DNA from 3 places in the Pedococcus sp. P2_D9 genome. Region 2 is predicted to be linked to each of the others. Evidence: riboswitches for the same ligand, from Rfam matches in the RefSeq annotation. Region 2 holds a riboswitch; each other region holds the start of a gene.
The links. Region 2 has a riboswitch for S-adenosylmethionine ahead of metX (homoserine O-acetyltransferase MetX). Riboswitches for the same ligand answer to the same signal wherever they lie in the genome.
Positions count from the first base shown of each region.

Region 1: linked by a shared signal. The riboswitch ahead of AC1DXJ_RS17330 (aminotransferase class V-fold PLP-dependent enzyme) and the one ahead of metX (homoserine O-acetyltransferase MetX) in region 2 are both predicted to bind S-adenosylmethionine.
Region 3: linked by a shared signal. The riboswitch ahead of ssuE (NADPH-dependent FMN reductase) and the one ahead of metX (homoserine O-acetyltransferase MetX) in region 2 are both predicted to bind S-adenosylmethionine.

Region 1 is NZ_JBFUEI010000012.1:105,223-112,521, forward strand. It holds gene dapA (4-hydroxy-tetrahydrodipicolinate synthase) at 1-201, shown strand, start outside; gene AC1DXJ_RS17325 (ribonuclease J) at 198-1,883, shown strand; gene AC1DXJ_RS17330 (aminotransferase class V-fold PLP-dependent enzyme) at 2,008-3,417, opposite strand; SAM riboswitch class IV at 3,458-3,570, opposite strand; gene AC1DXJ_RS17335 (FtsK/SpoIIIE family DNA translocase) at 3,961-6,699, shown strand; gene AC1DXJ_RS17340 (multidrug effflux MFS transporter) at 6,761-7,299, shown strand, end outside.
Region 2 is NZ_JBFUEI010000005.1:91,658-98,956, forward strand. It holds gene AC1DXJ_RS10565 (RNA polymerase sigma factor) at 1-1,377, opposite strand, end outside; gene AC1DXJ_RS10570 (universal stress protein) at 1,627-2,028, opposite strand; gene metX (homoserine O-acetyltransferase MetX) at 2,138-3,274, opposite strand; SAM riboswitch class IV at 3,292-3,402, opposite strand; gene AC1DXJ_RS10580 (DUF4192 domain-containing protein) at 3,495-4,577, opposite strand; gene AC1DXJ_RS10585 (YkvA family protein) at 4,756-5,127, opposite strand; gene AC1DXJ_RS10590 (EcsC family protein) at 5,259-5,975, opposite strand; gene AC1DXJ_RS10595 (sulfurtransferase) at 6,060-6,974, shown strand; gene AC1DXJ_RS10600 (SufE family protein) at 7,028-7,299, shown strand, end outside.
Region 3 is NZ_JBFUEI010000006.1:131,235-138,533, reverse strand. It holds gene AC1DXJ_RS11945 (TauD/TfdA dioxygenase family protein) at 1-670, opposite strand, end outside; gene AC1DXJ_RS11940 (LLM class flavin-dependent oxidoreductase) at 667-2,016, opposite strand; gene AC1DXJ_RS11935 (ABC transporter permease) at 2,053-2,946, opposite strand; gene AC1DXJ_RS11930 (ABC transporter ATP-binding protein) at 2,946-3,791, opposite strand; gene AC1DXJ_RS11925 (ABC transporter substrate-binding protein) at 3,788-4,843, opposite strand; gene ssuE (NADPH-dependent FMN reductase) at 4,843-5,418, opposite strand; SAM riboswitch class IV at 5,704-5,818, opposite strand; gene AC1DXJ_RS11915 (NADP-dependent oxidoreductase) at 5,974-6,897, opposite strand; tRNA gene AC1DXJ_RS11910 (tRNA-Phe) at 7,070-7,146, shown strand.

The DNA of each region.
Region 1 (7,299 bases), on a different contig from region 2:
GGCGCCCGAGACATCCACCGACGGCTGGTCCCCGCCGTCGACGCCATCATGAGCACCTCCCAGGGTGCGATCATGGCCAAGGCCGCGCTCGTCGAGCTCGGCGTCATCGACCACGCGACGGTGCGCTTGCCGCTCGTCGAGTCACCACCGGAGCACCTGGACATCCTGCGCGCCGGTCTCAAGGAGTCTGGCCTGCTGTGAGTCATCCCCACCCCGAGCTGAACCTGCCCCGGCCGCTCGCGAAGAACGGCGTGCGCATCATCGCGCTCGGCGGTCTCGGCGAGGTCGGCCGCAACATGGCGGTCATCGAGCACGACGGCCAGCTGCTCGTCATCGACTGCGGCGTGTTGTTCCCTGAGGACCACCACCCCGGCGTCGACCTGATCCTCCCCGACTTCGAGTACCTCGAGGACCGGCTCGACGACATCCAGGCGATCGTGCTGACCCATGGCCACGAGGACCACATCGGCGCGGTGCCCTACCTGCTCAAGCTGAAGCGCGACATCCCGATCGTGGGGTCGATGCTGACACTGGCGCTCATCGAGGCCAAGCTCAAGGAACACCGGATCACGCCGTACACCCTCGGGGTCAGAGAGGGGATGCGCGAGAAGCTGGGCGTCTTCGACTGCGAGTTCGTGGCGGTCAACCACTCGATCCCGGACGCCCTCGCGGTGTTCGTCCGGACACCCGGCGGAACGATCCTGCACACCGGTGACTTCAAGATGGACCAGCTGCCGCTCGACAACCGGCTCACCGACCTGCGCGCGTTCGCGCGGCTGGGGGAGGAGGGCGTCGACCTGTTCATGACGGACTCGACCAACGCCGAGGTGCCCGGCTTCACGACGCCGGAGAAGGACATCGCGCCGGCCATCGACAAGGTCTTCCGCGACGCGGAGCGCCGGATCATCGTGGCCTGCTTCTCCTCGCACGTGCACCGCGTCCAGCAGGTGCTCAACGCCGCCGAGACGGCCGGCCGCAAGGTCGCCATGGTGGGCCGGTCGATGGTGCGCAACATGGGGATCGCCGCCGAGCTGGGGTACCTCCACGTGCCCGACGGCGTGCTCGTCGACGTCAAGAAGCTCGACAAGTTCCCCGACGACAAGGTCGTCCTGATCTGCACGGGGTCGCAGGGCGAGCCGATGGCGGCCCTGTCGCGGATGGCCAACCGTGACCACCGCATCGACGTGGGAGAGGGCGACACGGTCCTGATGGCCTCGTCGCTCATCCCCGGCAACGAGAACGCCGTCTACCGCATCATCAACGGCCTCATGCGGCTCGGTGTCAACGTCGTGCACAAGGGCAACGCCAAGGTGCACGTCTCCGGCCACGCCAGCGCCGGTGAGCTGCTCTACTGCTACAACATCGTCAAGCCCCGCAACGTGATGCCGGTGCACGGCGAGTGGCGACACCTCGTCGCCAACGCCGAGCTCGCGGTCCAGACCGGTGTGCCGCGCGAACAGGTCGTGCTGGCCGAGGACGGCGTGGTCGTCGACCTCGTCGACGGCGTCGCGCGCATCGTCGGGGCGGTCCCGTGCGGCTACGTCTACGTCGACGGGTCCTCGGTGGGTGAGTTCGACGAGGCGCTGCTCAAGGACCGCCGGATCCTGCGTGACGAGGGGTTCATCTCGGTCATCGTCGTGATCGACTCCGCCACGGGCAAGATCGCCGCGGGACCGGAGATCCAGGCCCGGGGTTTCGCCGAGGACGACGAGATCTTCAGCCAGGTGCGGCCCAAGATCGAACAGGCGCTCGCCGAGGCCACCGGCAACGGCGTCACCGACTCCCACCAGCTCGAGCAGGTCATGCGTCGCGCGATCGGTGGCTGGGTCGGCGGCAAGATCCGTCGCCGCCCGATGATCATCCCGGTCGTCATCCAAGCCTAGCCTGCGCCTGCTCCACCCGAGAAGGGCGCGCTTCACCCGAGAACCGTTTCCGGGTGAAGCGCACCTTTATCGGGTCACCCGATAAAGGTGCGGCAGGTGGGGCTCGGGTATGCCGCGGGGGCGGCTACCAGGGGCGCGCGAGGTCGAGCGCGCGCGGGTCGCCGACCGGCAACCACCCCTGCGGTCCGTTGACGTAGTCGGCGCGGGGTCCGTGCTCGGCGAGCTCGGCCACGGCTGACAGCAACCGCTCGACGTGCTCAGCGGTCGTGGCCAGCCCGACACTGGCGCGGACGGCGGTCGTGGACCCGACGGCGTGGGGGTCGTCGAGCAGGGCGTCGACGCACAGGTGCGCACAGAACTTGCCGTCCCGGACCCCGATGCCGTGCTCGGCCGACAGGGCCGCGGACACCAGTGACGAGTCGACCCCGTCGATGGTGAAGGTCGCCACGGCAACGCGCTCGTGGTCCGGGCTGAAGAGGGAGTAGGTCTGCACGCCGTCGATGGCGGCCAGACCGTCGAGCAGACGCTGGCCCAGCGTGCGCTCGTGCTCCTCCACCGCGTCCGCGTGCGCCCGCAGGGCATGGCACGCGGCAGCGAGGGCGATCGCGCCGATGACGTTGGGACTGCCGCCCTCGTGGCGTGCGGCCCCCTTCTGCCACACGACTGCGCGCTCGGTCACGGACTTGGTGGCGCCGCCGCCGGCGAGGTAGGGCGCCGCAGCGTCCAGCCAGTCCGCCCGGCCTGCCAGGACTCCCGTGCCGAACGGTGCGTACAGCTTGTGGCCGGACAGCACGGCGTAGTCGACACCGAGGTCGTCCAGGTCCACGCGGCGGTGGGGGGCGTACTGCGCGGCGTCGAGGACCACCCTCGCGCCCGCCTGGCGGGCGATCGCCGCCAGCTCGCGGACCGGCCAGATCTCTCCCGTGACGTTGGAGGCGCCGGCGAGCACGACCAACCGGTGGCGGCCGGGGTGGTCGCGAAGCGCAGTCCGCAGGAGCGCCCTCGCGTCGCTGATGCTGCCGGGGACCGGAAGCCGGTGGGTGCGCTGGTGGGGCCACGGCAGAAGCGCGGCGTGGTGCTCGGACTCGAAGACGAAGACCTGCGTGTGGCGCGGCAGACATCGCGCCAGGAGATTGAACGAGTCGGTGCTGTTGCGGGTGAAGACGACCTCGTCGCCCTCGCGTGCCCCGACGAACGACCGCACCTCGGCCCGCGCCTGCTCGTACCAGGACGAGGTCACCCGGGAGGCCCAGCCATTGCCGCGGTGGACCGAGGAGTAGGTGCGCACCGCCGTGTCGACGGCCTTCTTGACGCTGACCAGCGCCGGCGTGGACGCCGCGTGGTCGAAGTTGGCGTAGTCCACGGCCCCGTCCAGCGTCGGCACGAGCAGCGACTCCGACACGACCGCGGGCAGCGGGCCGACCTCGCCCAGTGACCGGGCATCGGGAACAGGGCGGAGGTGGCTCTGGGTGCGGGCGTGCGCGAGGGGGGCGCTGCGACGGAAGGCTGGTGGCGGGGTGCTCGCGATCGACATGGGTAGAGCTCCTGGTCCGGGTGGGACCCGAGAGCTCCCGAGTCCGCGCTTGCCGGCTGCGGGTGCAGTCGGCCCGGTCGTCACCCGGAGCACCCCACCGCGGAGGAGGGTTGCTGGTCAGCAAGCCGGGGCTGTGCGCTGACACTCATGACCTGTCGTCGAGGGTAGCGGCACGGGTCAAGCGGGATCCAGCACGTGGGCGTGGGTTCCCGCGATCTGAGATGGCGGAAGTCCGTGACCGCCAGGTGGCCGGAGGCAGGGCCGAGCGATCTGGCGGGGCGGGTCGGCATCGCCGTCCCCACGCGACCCTTCCCCCTGTGCGCGCCTGTGCCGACGACCACTGCTGGTCGTCGGCACAGGCCCCGCCAGACGCAAGGCCCAGCGTCCCACCGGGCGTGCGCCCTGGTAAGGGCTACCTGCCCTTCGTACCCGATCGGGGAGGGCAACTCGGCCGTTCGGGCCAGGGCGATCCGGACACATTGCCTGCGGGTGGAACGCGTGTGACGCGTGTGTCCCGTGTGACCTTCGCGTAGCCTGCGGAGCATGGCGACACGTCCGTCCACACCAGCACGATCAAATGCAGGGTCGCGCTCGTCGGGGAGCCGGGGCACCGCAACACGCCCCGCCAACCGCAAGAGCAGCACACCCCGCAAGTCCCCCGCGCGTGGCAAGGCCAGCGGTGGCGGACTGCCGCTGCCCCTGCGCGCGGTCCGCGGCACCTGGATGGGCATGGCACACGTGGCCGGCGGCGCGGTGCGCCGGGTCGGCACCAGCGCCCGTGAGCTCGAGCCCGAGCACCGACGTGACGGGCTCGGCTTCTTCCTCATCGGAGTGTCGATCCTCGTCGCCGCCCGGGAGTGGTGGGCCTTCGAGGGCGCCCTCGGCGACGTCGTGCACGCCGTCGTCGCAGGCACCTTCGGACGCGTCGCCTATGCCGTGCCGCTCGCCCTGCTCTTCCTGGGCATCCGCTTCCTGCGCGCGCCGCAAGAGGACTCGGCCAACTCCCGCCTCGGTGTCGGCCTGGGCGCCCTCGCCTTCGCCGCCTCGGGGTTGGCCCACGTCGCCGCCGACATCCCCACCCCACCCCAGGGCGCCGACGGGATGCGTGACGGTGGCGGCATCATCGGGTTCCTGGCATCCAGCCCGCTCGAGGCCGCGGTGTCGGTCTACGGCACCGTGCCGATCCTGTTGATGCTGGGCTTCTTCGGCCTCCTGGTGATGACCGCGACGCCCGTGCACATGGTCCCCACCCGCCTCGCCGAGCTGCGCGACCACCTCCTCCACCGTGGGACGGTCGACGCCGGGAAGGACCCGCTCGCCGACGCGGTCGAGGACAAGCCCAGGCGTCGTCGCCGCGTGATCGACCCGGAGGGTCCGCTCGAGGGGGACGAGGCGTTCGAGCAGGCCGCTCTCGTGGCACCCGACGGTCGGCGGTTCCGCCCCGGCGAGAAGCGCCCCACCTCGCCCGGCGTTCTGGCCCCTTCGGCGACTGCCGAAACCACCTCGCCCGCCAAGGGCCCGGCCATCGAGGTCAAGGCCGCCCTTGAGGCGCCCCCGACGACCCCGCTGCCACAGCGAGTCGAGCAGCTCGCGCTCGCCGGCGACATCACCTACACGTTGCCCGACAACGCCATCCTTGAGCCGGGTTCCCCGCACAAGACCCGCAGTGCCGCGAACGACCGCGTGGTCGAGTCGCTGAGCCAGGTGCTCGAGCAGTTCGACATCGATGCCCAGGTCACCGGCTTCAGCCGTGGACCGACGGTCACCCGCTACGAGGTCGAGCTCGGCCGTGGCACCAAGGTCGAGCGCGTCACCGCGCTCTCCAAGAACATCGCGTATGCCGTGGCCTCGGCCGACGTCCGCATCCTGTCGCCGATCCCGGGCAAGTCCGCGATCGGCATCGAGATCCCCAACGCCGACCGCGAGAAGGTCAGCCTCGGCGACGTGCTCCGCAGCCAGGCAGCGCGGGGCAACGAGCACCCGATGGTGATGGGCGTCGGCAAGGACGTCGAGGGCGGCTACGTCATCGCCAACCTCGCCAAGATGCCGCACCTGCTCGTCGCGGGCGCCACCGGCGCGGGCAAGTCCAGCTTCGTCAACTCGATGATCACCTCGATCCTCATGCGGGCCACGCCCGACGAGGTGCGCATGGTCCTGGTCGACCCCAAGCGGGTGGAGCTCACGGCATACGAGGGGATCCCGCACCTCATCACGCCGATCATCACGAACCCCAAGAAGGCCGCCGAGGCGCTTGCCTGGGTGGTGCGTGAGATGGACACGCGCTACGACGACCTCGCGCAGTTCGGTTTCAAGCACATCGACGACTTCAACAAGGCGGTCAAGGCGGGCAAGGTCAAGCCGCTGGCGGGCTCGGAGCGGGTCATCCACCCGTACCCGTACCTGCTGGTCATCGTCGACGAGCTCGCCGACCTGATGATGGTCGCGCCCCGGGACGTCGAGGAGTCGATAGTCCGGATCACGCAGCTGGCACGGGCCGCGGGCATCCACCTAGTGCTGGCGACCCAGCGCCCGTCCGTCGACGTCGTCACCGGCCTCATCAAGGCCAACGTGCCGTCGCGGATGGCGTTCGCGACCTCGTCGCTGGCAGACAGCCGGGTCGTGCTCGACCAGCCCGGTGCCGAGAAGCTGATCGGTCAGGGCGATGCGCTGTTCCTGCCGATGGGCTCCTCCAAGACGATGCGCGTCCAGGGTGCGTGGGTCACCGAGTCCGAGATCCAGCAGGTCGTCAAGCACGTGACCGGCCAGCTCAAGCCCAGCTACCGCGACGACGTCACGGTGGTGGCGGCCAAGAAGCAGGTGGACGACGACATCGGCGACGACCTCGAGCTGCTGCTCCAGGCCACCGAGCTCGTCGTGACGACCCAGTTCGGCTCGACGTCGATGCTCCAGCGCAAGCTGCGCGTCGGGTTCGCCAAGGCAGGTCGGCTCATGGACCTGCTCGAGTCCCGCGGGGTGGTGGGTCCGTCCGAGGGTTCCAAGGCGCGCGACGTGCTGATCAAGCTCGACGACCTGCCCATGACCTTGGCGCTCATGCGTGGGGACGAGGTGCCCGAGATGGAGCCGGTGTTCGACGGACAGGCGGCGGATCCTGACGACACGGGTGTCGAGCGGACGGACGAGGTCGCCCTTGCGGGTTCCGGCTACACGCCCGGTTACGCGCCCGACTCACGCTACGACAACGACCCGGTGGCGAGAGGGCTCGCCGGTCGCGAGGAAGTCGAGGAGTCCCTCGACGCCTGGGAGCTCACCGGCAGGGACTGACCAGCCCAGAGATGAAGGGCGCGGGATGAAATAGACCTGTGCCCTTCGTCGTTGCGCAGAGGTGACTGCCGCTCCCGAGACCCTGACTGACGCCACCGCCCCGACTCCGACAGCCCCGACTTCGACCGCGACCTCCACGCGCACGCCGTCACCGCATCCCAGCACCGGTGTCCAGCCGGCCCCGACGGGCCGTTCGTACCTCCGCTTCGTCCTCGTGCTCGGCGCGTTGATCGCGATCGGTCCGCTGACCATCGACACCTACCTGCCGGCGCTGCCGTCGATCACCCGCGACCTCGCGGCGTCGGAGTCGGCCGTGCAGGGCACGCTGACCGGCATCCTGCTGGGCATGGGGCTCGGGCAGCTCCTCGTCGGGCCGCTTGCGGACGCCATCGGACGCCGCCGACCACTCATCGCCGGGCTGGCGCTGCACATCGCGGCCTCGGTGTTCTGTGCGTTCGCCCCGACCATCGAGCTGCTCACCGTCGGCCGGGCGATCCAGGGGCTGGGCAACGCGGCCGTGTCCGTGGTTGCCATGGCGATGGTGCGCGACCTCTTCGCGGGGTCGGCTGCCGCGACGATGCTGTCCCGCCTGATGCTCGT
Region 2 (7,299 bases):
GCTGTCACCGTCCTCACCGAGGGGGGTGTGCAGGGAGATGGGCTCGCGACCGTACTTCTGGACCTCGACGACCTTCTCCGGGGTCATGTCGAGCTCCTTGGCGAGCTCCTCCGGGGTGGGCTCGCGCCCGAGGTCCTGGAGCATCTGGCGCTGCACGCGGGCCAGCTTGTTGATGACCTCGACCATGTGGACCGGGATGCGGATGGTGCGGGCCTGGTCAGCCATGGCGCGGGTGATCGCCTGGCGGATCCACCACGTCGCGTAGGTCGAGAACTTGTAGCCCTTGGTGTAGTCGAACTTCTCCACCGCACGGATCAGGCCGAGGTTGCCTTCCTGGATCAGGTCCAGGAAGAGCATGCCGCGACCGGTATAGCGCTTGGCGAGCGACACCACGAGGCGCAGGTTGGCCTCGAGCAGGTGGTTCTTGGCCTTCTTGCCGTCCTGGGCGATCCACCACAGCTCACGCTTGAGCTTCATCTCGATCTTGTCGCCCGAGTTGAGCCGCTCCTCGGCGAACAGCCCGGCCTCGATGCGCTTGGCGAGCTCGACCTCCTGCTCGGCGTTGAGCAGGGCGACCTTGCCGATCTGCTTGAGGTAGTCCTTGACCGGGTCGGCGGTGGCACCGGCGGTGACGACCTGCTGGACAGGAGCGTCGTCCTCGTCGTCATCGCGCAGGACGAAGCCGGAACCCTCGTCCTCGTCGTCCTTCTTCTCGTCCTCGGTGTCGTCCTCGACGACGACGTCCTCGAGCTCGGACTCGACCACGTCGGTGGGCTCTGCCGGCACCGCCTCGTCGTCGCCGTTGCCGGCCGCGTCAGCCGCCGTGGCAGTAGCGTCCGTGGCCTCGGTCTTGGCTGCCGACTTCGTGGTCGCGGCCTTCTTCGTGGCCGGGGCTGCCTCGCCCGCGGCTGCGGCGGCGGCCTTCTTCGTCGTGGTCGCCTTCGCCGGCGCCGTCTTGCTGGTCGCAGCCTTCGCGGTCGCAGTCTTGACGGGGGTGTCCTTCGCCGACTCGGCCTTCGGCGACGCAGCCTTGGCCGTCGACTTGGCGGCAGGTGCGGCAGTCTTGACTGCCGTCTTGGCGGCCGCCTTCTTGGCCGGCGCGGTCGTCGTCTTCTTGCGGGTGCTCGTCGCAGCCACCGCGCGTGAGGCGGTGGCCGAGTCGAGGGTCACGTGGATGCCCTGCTCGTCCAGGGAACGCAGCACAGCCTTCATCCGCGTGGGTGCGATCTCGGCCCCCTCCAGGGCATCACGCAACTGACCACTGTCGACCGAGCCGTTGGTGCGGCCCTGCTTGAGCAGCTTCTGCAGTGCGGGGTGGGAGAACTCGGGGGGAAGAGACGGTGCGGGGCTCGCAGCCTTCTTGGACACAGGCGACACGGACTACCTTTCGTCGCGGACTCGCGGCACGGCGCACGTCATCACAGCCATGCTTGAGGATGTCTGTGACAACAACAGCGGGAGTGGAAGTATTGCCGAGATCGGCTGGGCTGGACCCTGACGAGATCTCGTTGATGACATTGTAAAACGAGTTGCCCGCAGATCACGCATCGGCACACTGCCGACACGGCGCGATGTCCCGCTGGACAGCCATGGAGAGCCGTGCCGGACCGGTGCAGACCGGTCGCCTCAGGCGTCGGCCTTGACGGCCAGGACGGGGCACGACGCGTCGAGCAGGATGCGCTGGGCGTTCGAGCCCAGGATGAGCTTGCCGACGGGGGTGCGACGACGCAGGCCGATGACGATGAACTCCGCGTGCTCCTCCTCGGCCACTGCGATCAGGTCCTCGGCCGGCTCGTTGCCCCGGACGAGCTGACGCACCTCGTGCTCCAGCCCCTCCTCGTCCAGCTCGCCCTGGATGCGGGAGAGGTCGGCATCGAAACGGTTCGCCTCCTCACTGTCGAAGTCTCGGCCACCGCGCTGGGAGTTGATGACGATCAGCTTGGACTTGCGTAGCAGCGCCTCGTCCGCGGCCCGGCGCAGAGCCGCCCGCCCTTCCTTCGTCGGCACATATCCCACAACGATGGCCACAGGGACCTCCTACGTTCAGTTGACCGAGTAGCGGTGCGACCGGGTGGTGGACCCGGGGCACACCAGGCGACGGCAGCCGCTGGGCCCGACCGTACCGGAAATCCCCCCGTCAGGCAGGGCCTGCGAGAACCCGGGCCACGATCTGCCCGACCTGCTCGATCTCGATGAGGAACCCGTCGTGGCCGTAGTCGGAGTGCACGGTGTGCAGCTGGGCCGCCGGGACGGCGTCGGCGATCTCTCGGGACAGCCGCGGCGGGTAGAGCCGGTCCGAGTCGACGGCGACCACCGCCACCTGAGCGGAGATCCTGGCGAGCGCCGCGGCGACTCCCCCACGGCCTCGTCCGACGTCGTGGGAGTTCATCGCCTCGGTGAGGACGACGTAGGAGTTGGCATCGAATCGTCCGGCCAGCTTGCCGGCGTGGTGGTCGAGGTAGGACTCGACGGCATAGCGGCCGTGACCGCCCAACGGGTCCTCCGCCTCCTGCGGCTCGCGACCGAAGCGCTCGTGCAGCTCGAGCTCGCTGCGATAGGTGACGTGCGCGATCCGCCGCGCGATCCCGAGCCCGGTCTCGGGACCGGGGCCGCGCTCGTAGTAGTCGCCGCCGTGGAAGTCGCCGTCCGCGCGGATCGCCAACAGCTGCGCCTGACACCAGCCGATCTGCTCCGCCGTGGCGTATGCCGTGCTGGCCAGCACGATGGCCATCGCGACCCGTTCGGGGTGGGTCACCGCCCACTCGAGGACCCGCATCCCGCCCATCGAGCCACCCAGGATGGCGTGCCAGCGGTCGATGCCGAGGACGTCGGCGAGCAGGGCCTCGGTCTGCACCTGGTCACGCACGGTGACGAAGGGGAAGCGGCTCCCCCACGGGGCACCGTCGATGGCCGGCGAGGACGGGCCGGTGCTCCCCTGGCAGCCGCCCAGGACGTTGGCGGCAACGACGAAGTAGCGGTCGGTGTCGAGCGGCCGACCGGGGCCGATCAGCCCGTCCCACCAGCCCGGCGTCGGATGACCAGGACCGGTCGGTCCCTCGACATGGCTGTCACCGGTGAGGGCGTGCTCGACGAGGATGGCGTTGTCACCCGCGGCGCTGAGCTCACCCCAGGTCTCGTAGGCCACCCGCACCCCGGGAAGGACGCCACCGCGCTCGAGCTCGACCGCGCCGAGGTCGACGAACTGGCGTCGACCGACCGGGTCACCGTCGCGCCAGGCACCTGACGTCGCTCGTGGTGGGGAGGTCGTGGTCATCGAAACTGCTCCTGTGGCGCTCGCGCTTGCCGCCCAGGTCAGGGTCGGCCGGGTCTTCACCCGGGGCACCCCACCGCGAGGAGGGTTGCCGCCCAGCAAGCCGGGGCTTGGTGCTGGGACTCATGACCTGGCGACCATCATACGAGGAGGCCGTCGGCGTGTCCGCGGCGTCCGCACGATGGACGCGTCGTCCCCGCCGAGCTGCGCGCGAGCACTTGGGTCAGCCCGACCGCAGCTCGGCCGCGCGCTGCGCGCCGTGGCTGCCGGGACGCACGCCGAGGTCGAGCATGCGCTCGAGCAGCTGCGCCAGCCGGTAGTCGGGGCGCGCCCGGAGCGCCCGGTCCACGCAGGTCCGGGCCAACGCGCCGTCGCCCTGCCACCAGGCACAGTTGGCGAGCACGGTGAGCGCCGGAGCCGCGTGGTCGTCGGGGACCGACCTGACCAGGGACTGCAACCTCGCCAGGAGACGGCGACCGGCCCCGGCCGACGGCCCTGCCCCCGGGCTGCGGTGCCAGGTGGGAGCCGGCAGCGTGCAGCGCAAGGCGTCGACGAGGTCCGGCGACAGGGAGTCCAGGGGCAGGGCACCAGGGCACAGCCAGGCCACGAGTCCGTCGCGCAGCGCGAGGTCCTCCAGGCTGCGCACGAGCAGGCAGACCTCGGCGGGCCCGAGCTCTGCGACCTCGGGCGCGCCACCGGTCACGTCGCACACCACCGACCAGCGCGACAGCGCCTCGAGCCGACGGGCAGCATCGAGGCGTCCCGACTCGGGCTCCGAGCCGCTACCCAGCTCTGCTGCCACCGCCTCGGCGAGGACTGGGTCCGCGGCGACGAGGTCCGCGATCGCGGACCTACCCGGGAGGGGCGCGATCTCGAGCCCGACGTACTCGGCCACGGCGGGGGTGTCGGCCGCCTCCGGGACCGGCGCGCCCTCGGCCGGACAGCATCCGTCGGCGCAGTCGATGGCGAACCAGCGCCCGTCGCGGACGACGAGTCGGTCCAGGACCTCGAGGTCGGCCTCGGTCGCCAGGCGACGCACGGCGTCCAGACCGGGCCGGCTCGAACCCGCCGCCGTCTCGTAGCCGACGAGCATGACCGCCTCGGGCCGGTCCTGCAGCAGCGGAGCCACGAGGACGCGGCCGACCTGCTCCGCGTCCTGGGGTGGTGGCAGGTCGATCCGCTCGATCAACCCGACGCTGCGACCGTGGAGGGCGACCAGCACGATCGAGTCCTGGGGGTGGTAGCCGAGCTGGTAGGGCAGCACGGCGACGACATCGGCCGGGCCGCGCAGTCTGATCTGGCTCATGGGCCAACGCTGGCCTCCCGGGGGCCTTCGGGTCAGGGGCCGGAGCCAGCCCTGTGGACAGGCGCACCCACGCCGACGGGGTGGGGCTGCTCCGCGCCGCCACGGCGCAGCAATGGCGTCCTCACGGCCCGCCACGCCCTCGACACACCCCGACCGAGCGGATGAGGACGTGCTGGAGTCAGCGGACGACGTCGCCCTCGACGGTCTCGTGCGCCCTCGCCGGCGTGGTGCGCTCCCAGGCCAGGAACGACTCGGTCTCGTTGACGACGGTCGCCGCGATCCACGACACCACCACCGCGTCGTCGGCGAGGCCGAAGACGGACAGCGCCAGCTCGGGGATCAGGTCGATGGGCGACACGACGTAGGCCACCGCGCCGAGAACCATCAGGAGCCGACCGCGGGTGGTCCCGGCATACTCGCCGCGAAAGGTGGCCCGGAACAGCCGGGGCAGGCTCATCAGGCGTTCACCCAGCGCGGGCGATCCCGGACGGGTCGCGGTGCGGACTGCGGTGGCGATGGTGCGCAGGGCACCGAAGCGGGTCATGGCCATGGTCAGACTCCCGTTGTTCGAAGGCGCAGGCTCCGGGCACCACGATGGCCCGGACACGGTTCAAACGACCTGGGTGCCCCGGTGATTCCCGGCGCTCCCCCAGCCTGCGTCCAACCGGCGCAGCACGCCACTCAGAAGCCAGTGGCCCTGGGCGGGAACTCGTGACGCGCGTGGTCGGCGATCTTCTTGAGCAGGTAGCTGTCGAGGCCCGCGCCGACGACACCGCCGATGACGGGCACGCCCTTGCCGAACCGGCTCAGCGTCTTCTTCCCAGCGGTCGACAGCAGCCGGAAGCCGACCGCCTTGTTGACCACCATCAACGCAGGCCCGGGCAGCCGCTGGGCCGCGAGGTTGGCGAGTCGGCCGGTCGAGGCCACACCTGCCTTCTTGAGCAGGTCGTCCGCGTCGGCTCCCACGAGGGTGAGCAGCACCGCCGACCGGATCTCGGGTCGCTTGATGTCGTAGCCGCGCAGGGACGCGATCGCGGCCACCATCCGGGTCGCCACGACGTAGAACTCGACGACGTTGGCGGGGAGCGCCACGGGCAGCGTGACGAACCCACCGAGTCCGGTGACGAAACCACCGGCGGCCGCGAGCCTGAGGTGACCTCGGACCACGGCGTCGACGGCCTCCTCGGCTCCTGGCTTCTCGGCCCGCCGGACGTCGGCGACCTTCTGCGCCGAGTCGAACGGACCCTTGCCGTCGATGCCGACGTCGAGCAGGCTCTCGATCAGGCCGGTCACGGCTCCGGAGAACATCCCCGAGTCCTCGCGGGGGGCCCTCGCCTGTTCGAGCGCCGAGGTCGGCTTCGCCTGCGCCTCGTCCTTGCCCATTCCGAGAAAGCCCACGTCAGCACCCCTCCGGGTTTGGTTTCGGTCGGTCGCCGCCATCCTGCCATGTGGCCCCGTGACCAGCGGGATTAGCCTTGGGACATGGTCGACACCGCTGACTCCCCCTCCGCCACCTTCACCCAGTACGCCCATCCCGAAAGGCTCGTCAGCACGCAGTGGCTGGCCGACCAGATCGAGGCCGGCGCCGTCGGCGGGCCCGACGGCATCGTCGTCCTGGAGTCCGACGAGGACGTGCTGCTCTACGACACGGGCCACATCCCGGGCTCGCTCAAGCTGGACTGGCACCAGGACCTCAACGACCCGGTGGTGCGCGACTACGTCGATGCCGAGCAGTTCGCTGCGGTCATGTCGGCCCGCGGTGTCGGCCGGGACACCACGGTCGTGATCTACGGCGACAAGAACAACTGGTGGGCCGCCTACGCGCTGTGGGTGATGAGCCTGTTCGGACACGAGGACGTGCGGCTGCTCGACGGCGGCCGTGCCAAGTGGGTGGCCGAGGGTCGCGAGCTGACCCGCGAGGTCCCCGCCGTGGGCAGCCTCGCCGGCGACGCGGCATACCCAGTGGTGGAGCGCGACGACGCGCCGATCCGCGCGTTCAAGGAGGACGTGCTCGCCCACCTCGGTGGGCCGCTGGTCGACGTGCGCTCCCCCGGCGAGTTCAGCGGCGAGCTGCTGCACATGCCGGACTACCCGCAGGAGGGCGCCATGCGCGGAGGACACATCCCCGGCGCCAAGTCGGTGCCGTGGGCGCGAGCGGCCAACGAGGACGGCACCTTCAAGTCGCGCGAGGACCTCGAGGCGATCTACCTCCAGGAACAGGGACTGTCGCCCAGCGATGCCACGATCGCCTACTGCCGCATCGGCGAGCGGTCGTCGCACACGTGGTTCGTCCTCACCCACCTGCTGGGTTTCGACGCCGTCCGCAACTACGACGGCTCGTGGACCGAGTGGGGCAACTCCGTCCGAGTGCCGGTCGAACAGGGTGCGTCGCAGTGACCAGTGCCGTGAGTGGCACAGCGTCCACCCAGCCGGCGCCCTTGCCTGCCGCGATGCAGGAGATCGCCGACGACTTCGCGGAGCTGCTTGCGCCGCAACGCCTCGAACTCCTGCTGGAGTTCAGTGAGGGACTGCCCGACCTCCCCGAGAGGTATGCCGGTCGGCTGGGTGAGATGGAGCAGGTCCACGAGTGCCAGTCCCCGATCTTCCTGGCGGTCGAGGTCGCCGAAGAGCCGCTCGACCAGCCCGGCGAGCGCGCGGTGCACCTGTTCTTCTCGGCGCCGGCCGAGGCACCGACCACGCGCGGGTTCGCGGGGATCCTCAG
Region 3 (7,299 bases), on a different contig from region 2:
GCCGGATCAGGTCCCGGCTCTCCGCGGCGGACAGCCCGACCAGCCGCTGGGCGAAGCCGCCGAGGTAGAGCCCCTTCTCCCCCGTCTCGGGATGCACGCGCACGACCGGGTGGGCGGTCCGATAGGCGGTGGAGGTGAACTCAGCACGGTTCTCCCTGGCCTGGTCGTCGAGGGACTCCTCCGGCTCGGCGTAGTCGTAGTCGTTGGTGTGGATCGCCCAGAGCGAGTCGGCCAGCAGCCTCAAGGGCTCGGGCAGGTCGCGGTAGCCCGCACCGGTGTTGGCGATCAGCGTCTCGCCGCCGTGGGGTGGGACCACCTTGCTCGACAGGGTGGTCGCCTTCGGTGGCGCCTGGACGAAGGTGACGTCCGTGTGCCAGTGGTTGGCCACCCCCATCTCGCTGTCGACGGGGAGGATCCGCGGGGCGCCCGGCGCCGACGCCACCGTGGGGTGCGCCGTCGTGAGCGGGCCGAAGTGCGCGGCGAACCGTTCCTGCTGATCGTCGGTGAGCGGGGCACGGCGGAAGACGAGCGCCTTGTGCTCCAGCAGAGCCTGGTTGAGGAACTGGATGGTTTCGGCATCGAGGTCGGAGGTGAGGTCGACGCCGACGATCTCGGCGCCGATCCGTCCGGTGATCTTGCGGACGTCCCGGTCGGTGGCGATGGCGGTCATGCTGCGTGCTCCTTCGTGGTGAGGGCGTGCTCGGTGTTGGGGTTGGCCGGCCGGGGCAGGCCGTAGTGGTCGCGCAGCGTCCTGCCCGTGTACTCGGTGCGGAACAGGCCCCGACGCTGCAGCTCGGGGACCACGAGGTCGACGAAGTCGTCCAGACCGCCCGGCAGCGTCGGCGGCATGACGTTGAACCCGTCGGCTGCCCCCTGCTCGAACCACTCCTGGATCTGGTCGGCGACCTGCACGGCCGTCCCGGCGAACACCCGGTGGCCGCGCCCGCCGGCCAACCTCTCGATGAGCTGGCGGACCGTGAGGCCCTCGCGCTCGGACAGGTCGAGGACCAGCTGCTTGCGGCTCTGGTTGCCTTCCGTGCCCACCGCCACGGGCGGCAGTGGTCCGTCGAGGTCGCCCTCGGTCAGCTCGTGGTCGAGCATGGTCGAGAGCTGCGCCAGCCCGTGTGCCGGGTTGATCAGGGCGTTGAGCTCGGCCTCCTTCTCCTTGGCCTCCTCCTCTGTGCGCCCTATGACGGGGCTGATGCCAGGGAGAATGAGCAGGGCTTCCGGGCGCCGACCGTGGGCGGCGAGCCGGCCCTTGAGGTCGGCGTAGAACGCCTGCGCCTCCTCGAGCGTCTGCTGCGCGGTGAAGACGGCCTCGGCGAAGCGGGCCGCGTACTCCTTGCCCGACTCGCTCGACCCCGCCTGCACCAGGAGGGGGTAGCCCTGCACGGGCCGGCGGATGTTGAGTGGGCCGCGCACCTCGAAGTGCGGGCCCTTGTGGTCGATCGGAGCGATGCGGTCGGTGTCGGCGTAGATGCCCGACCCCTTGTCGGCGATGACGGCCTCGTCGTCGAAGGAGTCCCAGAGCGCCTGGGCGAGCTGGACGAACTCGGTGGCCCGCGCATACCTCGCCTCGTGGTCGGGGCGACCCTCGAGCCCGAAGTTCCGCGCCTCGTCCTGCCCGGCGCTCGTGACGATGTTCCACCCGGCCCGCCCACCGCTGAGGTGGTCGAGCGAGGCGAACGCGCGAGCCAGCGTGTAGGGGTGGTTGTACGTCGTCGACGCGGTCGCGATGAGCCCGACGTGGGTCGTCGAGGCGGCCAGGGCCGAGAGCAGGGTGAGGGGCTCGAACGCGCTGTGCGTGTTGTGCTTCACGTTGCCGTGCAGCGCCACTCCGTCGGCGAAGAAGACCGAGTTGAGCAGGCCGCGCTCGGCCGTCCGGGCGATGTCGACGTAGTGCTGCAAGGTGAGGGCCCGGGCCGGCTCGACGTCAGGATGGCGCCAGGCCGCCTCGTGGTGGCCGGTGGACATGATGAAGGCGTTGAGATGGAGCTCTCGGTGTTCAGTGGACATGGTTCACCTTTCCTTTCAACGGATGTGGGGTGCTGGTCAGCGGGCCGCGGCAGCGACGCGCCAGCGCGAGAAGTGCCGCTCCAGCCGGACGAGGACGGTGTTCACGAGGAGCCCGAACAGCGAGACGGTGAGGATGCCGGCATACATGTCCGGGATCTGGAAGCTGCTCTGGGCGTTGACGATCAGGTAGCCCAGCCCCGCCTTTGCACCCACCATCTCGGCCGCGATGAGGACCAGGATCGACGCCGTCCCAGCCATGCGGACGCCCGTGAAGATGGTGGGCACCGCCGAGGGCAGGACCACCTTCTGGAACAGCCTCAGGCTGCCCAGCCCCAGCGACCGGGCGGCTCTGACGAGGAGCGGGTCGACCGTGCGCACCCCGGCGATCGTGTTGAGCAGCACCGGGAAGAAGCTCGCGTACGCGACGATCGAGATCTTGCTCGTCTCCCCGATCCCGAGCAGTAGGACGAAGACCGGCAGGAGCGCGAGGGCGGCCGTGTTGCGGAAGGCTTCCAGCAGCGGCGTGAGGAACTCGCGCAGGCCGTCGTACCAGGCCACCACGAGTCCCAGCCCGATGCCCGCGACGACCGCGACGCTGAACCCGATCACCGACCGGGTCAGGCTGGCCGCGACGTGCTGCTGGAGCTGGCCGCTCTGGACCAGCCCCCACCACGCCTGGAGCACTTCGTGCAACGGGGGGAGGAACACCTTGCGCGCGGGGTCGAGCAGGTACTGCGTGCCGAACTCCCACAACAGGAGGAAAAGCACGACGGCAGCAGACCTGCGCGTCCCCCGCCCGAGGCGGCGCGCGGCGCCACCCCACCAGGTATGCCGCGTGGCGGCCGGCCGAGCCACGCTCGCCTCGGGTGCCGGGCCGGGCTGCGTCGGCACTGTCAGATCACGACCTGGGTCCAGGGTTGCGGTGCTCATCAGGCTGCCTTCTCTGTGCCGTCGGGCTGGATCTTGAGATGACCGGCGTCCTGGGCGCGGCGCACCTCGTCGTGCAGGAGCGTCCAGACCTCGTGCCGGTAGTGCACGAAGCGGGGGTCCGACCGCAGGTCGGTGGTGGACTCGCGGTCGCCGAGGTCGACGTCGACGAGAGCCTTGAGACGCCCGGGCCGGGCGCTCAGGACGGCCACGCGCTGGCCGAGATAGACCGCCTCCTCGATGCCGTGGGTGATGAACACGACAGTCGTGTCGGTGGCTCGCCAGATCCGCAGCAGCTCGTCCTGCAGCTGTTCACGGGTCTGCGCGTCAAGGGCAGCGAACGGCTCGTCCATGAGCAGGATGCCGGGCTGGTAGGCCAGGCTCCGGGCGATCGCGACCCGCTGCTTCATCCCACCGGAGAGCTCGTGTGGATACCGGTCCTCGAACCCCTCGAGCCCCACGAGGGCCAGGTTCTCGCGGGCCCGTTCGGTGCGCTCGCGGCGACTCAGTCCCCGTTGCTCGAGGCCGAACGTCACGTTGGCGAGGGTGGTCCGCCAGGGAAAGAGCGCGTACTGCTGGAAGACGATGCCCCGGTCGAGACCGGGACCGGTCACCTCGGCGCCGTCCACGAGGACGCTGCCGCTCGTGGGGCGGCTCAGCCCGCCGAGGAGGTCGAGCAAGGTGGTCTTGCCCGACCCGCTCGGTCCGACCAGCGTGAGGAACTCACCGCGTGGCACCTCCAGGGACACGTCGTCCAGCGCGACCAGCGGGCGTGCTTGCGGCTGGTCCCTGGTCGGGCGGAGCGCGAACTCCTTGGTCACGCCACGCAGCTCGATGTGGGCACTCATGAGGACGCCTTCGACGCGAGCCCGTTGTAGTCGTTGGTGTAGAGGTCGCGGGGCTTGAGCGCGCCCTGCTCGAGGACCCCGCTGTCGACGAGCCACGGCTCCCAGCGGGTGAAGTCCTGGTCACTGATCAAGCCGCCCTTGCTGGCGACTCCCACGCTCTTCCAGAACTTGAGGTTGTCGGTCTTCTCGTTGCGACCACGCTTCTCGATGATGGTGGTGAACCGCGTGATGACGGTCTCGCGAGAGCTCGTGCGCTCCCACTCGATCGCCTTGGCGACCCCGGTGACGAACTCCTTGGCTGCCGCCGGATGCTTGGCGATGAAGTCGTCCCGTAGGACGTACTGACCACCGTTGAAGGCGCCGAACAGCTCGTAGTCGCTGAACAGCGACCGCAGCCCACCCGTGGCGATGGCGTGGTCCTGCAGGACCCCCGAGAGGGTGCCGACGTCGACCTGCCCACGCCGGACGGCCYGCTCGGTGTCGTTGGGGGGCAGTGGGACCAGCTGCACCTGCTTGATCTCCTCCGGCGTGAGGCCGTTCTTCTTCAGGTAGGTGTCGATGACCGCCTCGGCGTGCGCCCCCAGAGTGTTGACAGCGACCTTCTTGCCGATCAGGTCGTGCGGGGTCCGGATCGGACTGTCGTTCTTGACGTAGAAGCCGTTGAACGTCCTGGCGTCCTCGCCGTAGTAGTTGATGACGGCCTTGACCGGGGCGCCTGCGCTGATGAGCTTGACCACGGCGCCGGAGAACGCACCGCCGAAGTCGGTCTGCCCCGTGGCCGCGGACTGGATGTCCTGGGGACCGCTGGTGGTGTTGCCGACCCAGTTGAGCTTGAGGGTGGGGAAGTAGCCCAGGTCGGAGGCGAGCTCGGGTAGCGACACCGAGTTGGCCCACCCCTGGTAGCGAATGGTCACCGGCCCCTTGTCCTTCGCGGACGTGCTGGCCTCGCTCGACGGGAGCGAGCAGCCGGACACCAGGACGAGTGGCAGGGCCGCCGCCAGCGAGGCGATCAGCGCCCGGCTCGCGGTGAAGGAACCACGAATCGCGCGCATCAGGCCACCGCCTCGCGGAGCACGGCACCCGCGGTAACCAGCGAGCGGCCTGCCACGGTGTCGAGGAAGACGGTCGTGACCTCGCGCAGCGGTCGCAGGGCAGCCTCGTCGAGGAAGGCCTCACCCCCGTCGACGAGCCTCACGTGGTCGGCCAGGACGAACCAGCCCGGGGTGATGCTGCTCGGCGACAGGCTCGCCAGGACGGGGCGGAGGGCATAGTCGACGACCAGCACGTGGGCGGGCGTGCCGCCGGTGGCCACCGGCAGGACGACCTTGCCCCGCAGCGCGAACTGCGGCAGCAGGTCGAGGAAGGTCTTGAGCAGGCCGCCGTAGGCCGCCTTGTAGACCGGGGTGGACACGACGACCGCGTCTGCCGCCTCGAGCGCAGCCACGGCGCGTGCCACTTCGGGGTCGTGGGCGTCACCGCGCAGGAGTGGGCCGGCGGGCAGGTCCCGCAACACGATGGGGACGACGACGTGGCCGGCGCGTTGGAGCTGTCTTGCGATGTCGGAGAGGACGGCGTCGGTCTTGGAGGAGGGGGAGGGACTGCTGGAGATCGTGGCAATGACAGCCATGGGTGGATCCTTTCGGGCAAGGGGAATCGCCGGTCCTGCGCCGAGGCGCAGAACCGTTGGAGGAGAATGGGTTTCGAGGTAGCAGTCGTCGAACAGACCTACGAGCGCAGGTCGGAGACCGGCTGAAGCCGACGAACGACGAGGGCGCGCGTCAGGGGCGACAGAGTGCGCTGGAAACCCTGAGCAGGTCGATGTGCCTGCGCAGGACGGGTAGACAGGAGCGATCGACTGCCTGCCTGGATCCGTTGTCCTTCATGGGTTTCCGTCCTCGGATGAGGCTCGAGAGCCTCGCGCTTGCGGCAGTCGTCCGACTGCCACCTGGTCTTCACCCGGAGCACCCCACCGCGAGTGGGAGGGTTGCCGTCCAGCGAGCCGGGGCTTGTCACTGGAGCTCATGACCTACGTCGAAGGTAGCGGTTCCTTCATTGCCTATCAAATAAGTAGGATATGCCTCTCGCATGGTGGGACGACAAAGAGCGCCCACGCACGGAATCCGTTGCGCGGGCGCCCTTTTGGACAGGCGTCATATGCGTGGCGGGGGCCCGCCAGGGTCCGTCAGACGCTGACCTCGATGGCGATCTTGCCGCGGACGTGCCCGGTCTGGCTCAGCTCGAACGCCTCAGCCGCATCCGCGAGCGCGAACACGTCGGCCACCGGCACGGTCAGCCGACCCGCGTCGGCGAGGTCGCCCAGCGCAGTCAGGTCCTCGGCGTTGGGCCGCACCCATGCGGCGATGCCACCGGCCTCGGCGACGGTGCCGTCGGCGATCGACCCGTGCCGTCCACCGTCGGCGAGAACGGCCTGCGTGACGTCCAGGACCCCGCCGACGAAGTCGGCCACGACGTCCACGCCGTCGGGCGACAGCTCACGTACGCGCTCGGCCAGCCCCGCGCCATACGTCACCGGCTCTGCACCCAGCCCGCGCAGGAACTCGTGGTTGCCCTCGGAGGCGGTGCCGATCACGCGCGCGCCGAGAGCTCGGGCGATCTGCACGGCGAAGAGACCGACTCCACCGGCGGCGGCGTGCACGAGGACCGTCTCGCCATCCTTGAGTCCCAGCCGAGCGATCAGCTGGTATGCCGTGAGGCCGGCAAGCGGGAGGCCCGCCGCCTGGTGCCAGTCGAGGGACTTCGGCTTGCGGGCGACCGTGCGGACGGGCGCGGTGACAAGCTCGGCGAAGGTGCCGCCCTGCACCCAGTCCTTGCGGGCGTAGGCGATCACCTCGTCGCCGGGGGCCCACTCGGGGGTGTCGGGGCCGACCGCCTCGACGACTCCCGAGACGTCCCAGCCCGGGATCGCGGGGAACTCCACGACCATGAGGCCGTCGAGATAGCCCTTCATGACCTTCCAGTCGACAGGGTTCACGGCTGCGCTGCGCACGCGGATGAGCACCTCGCCGGGGCCGACCTTGGGGTCGGGGAGGTCGGTGAGCTGGAGGATGTCGGGGTCGCCGTACTCGGCGAAGGTGATTGCCTTCATGGTGGGGGCAACGTCGCCACCCACGGGGTATTCCGCGATGACCGTCGGTTGTGAGGGGGCAGCACGGATCGGCTATGATCCTGCAGTCGCGACGGTCCCCCGGGCTTCGGCACGAGGCCGCCGCGATCGCATGTTCTGCATTGCATGGTCACCATCACGCACATGCACCCACGGCCAGGTAGCTCAGTTGGTACGAGCGTCCGACTGAAAATCGGAAGGTCGGCGGTTCGACCCCGCCCCTGGCCACCACCCAAAGCCGCAGGTCAGGGACCCGTGACCTGCGGCTTTGCGTATCTCTCGCCCTCCGTTGAGGAGGGGCGGCTTGCCGCCAATGACCGCGATTAACCGGCAATAGCCGAGAGATGTTGCACGAGATGTTGCACGAAATCTCGAGGTCAACAG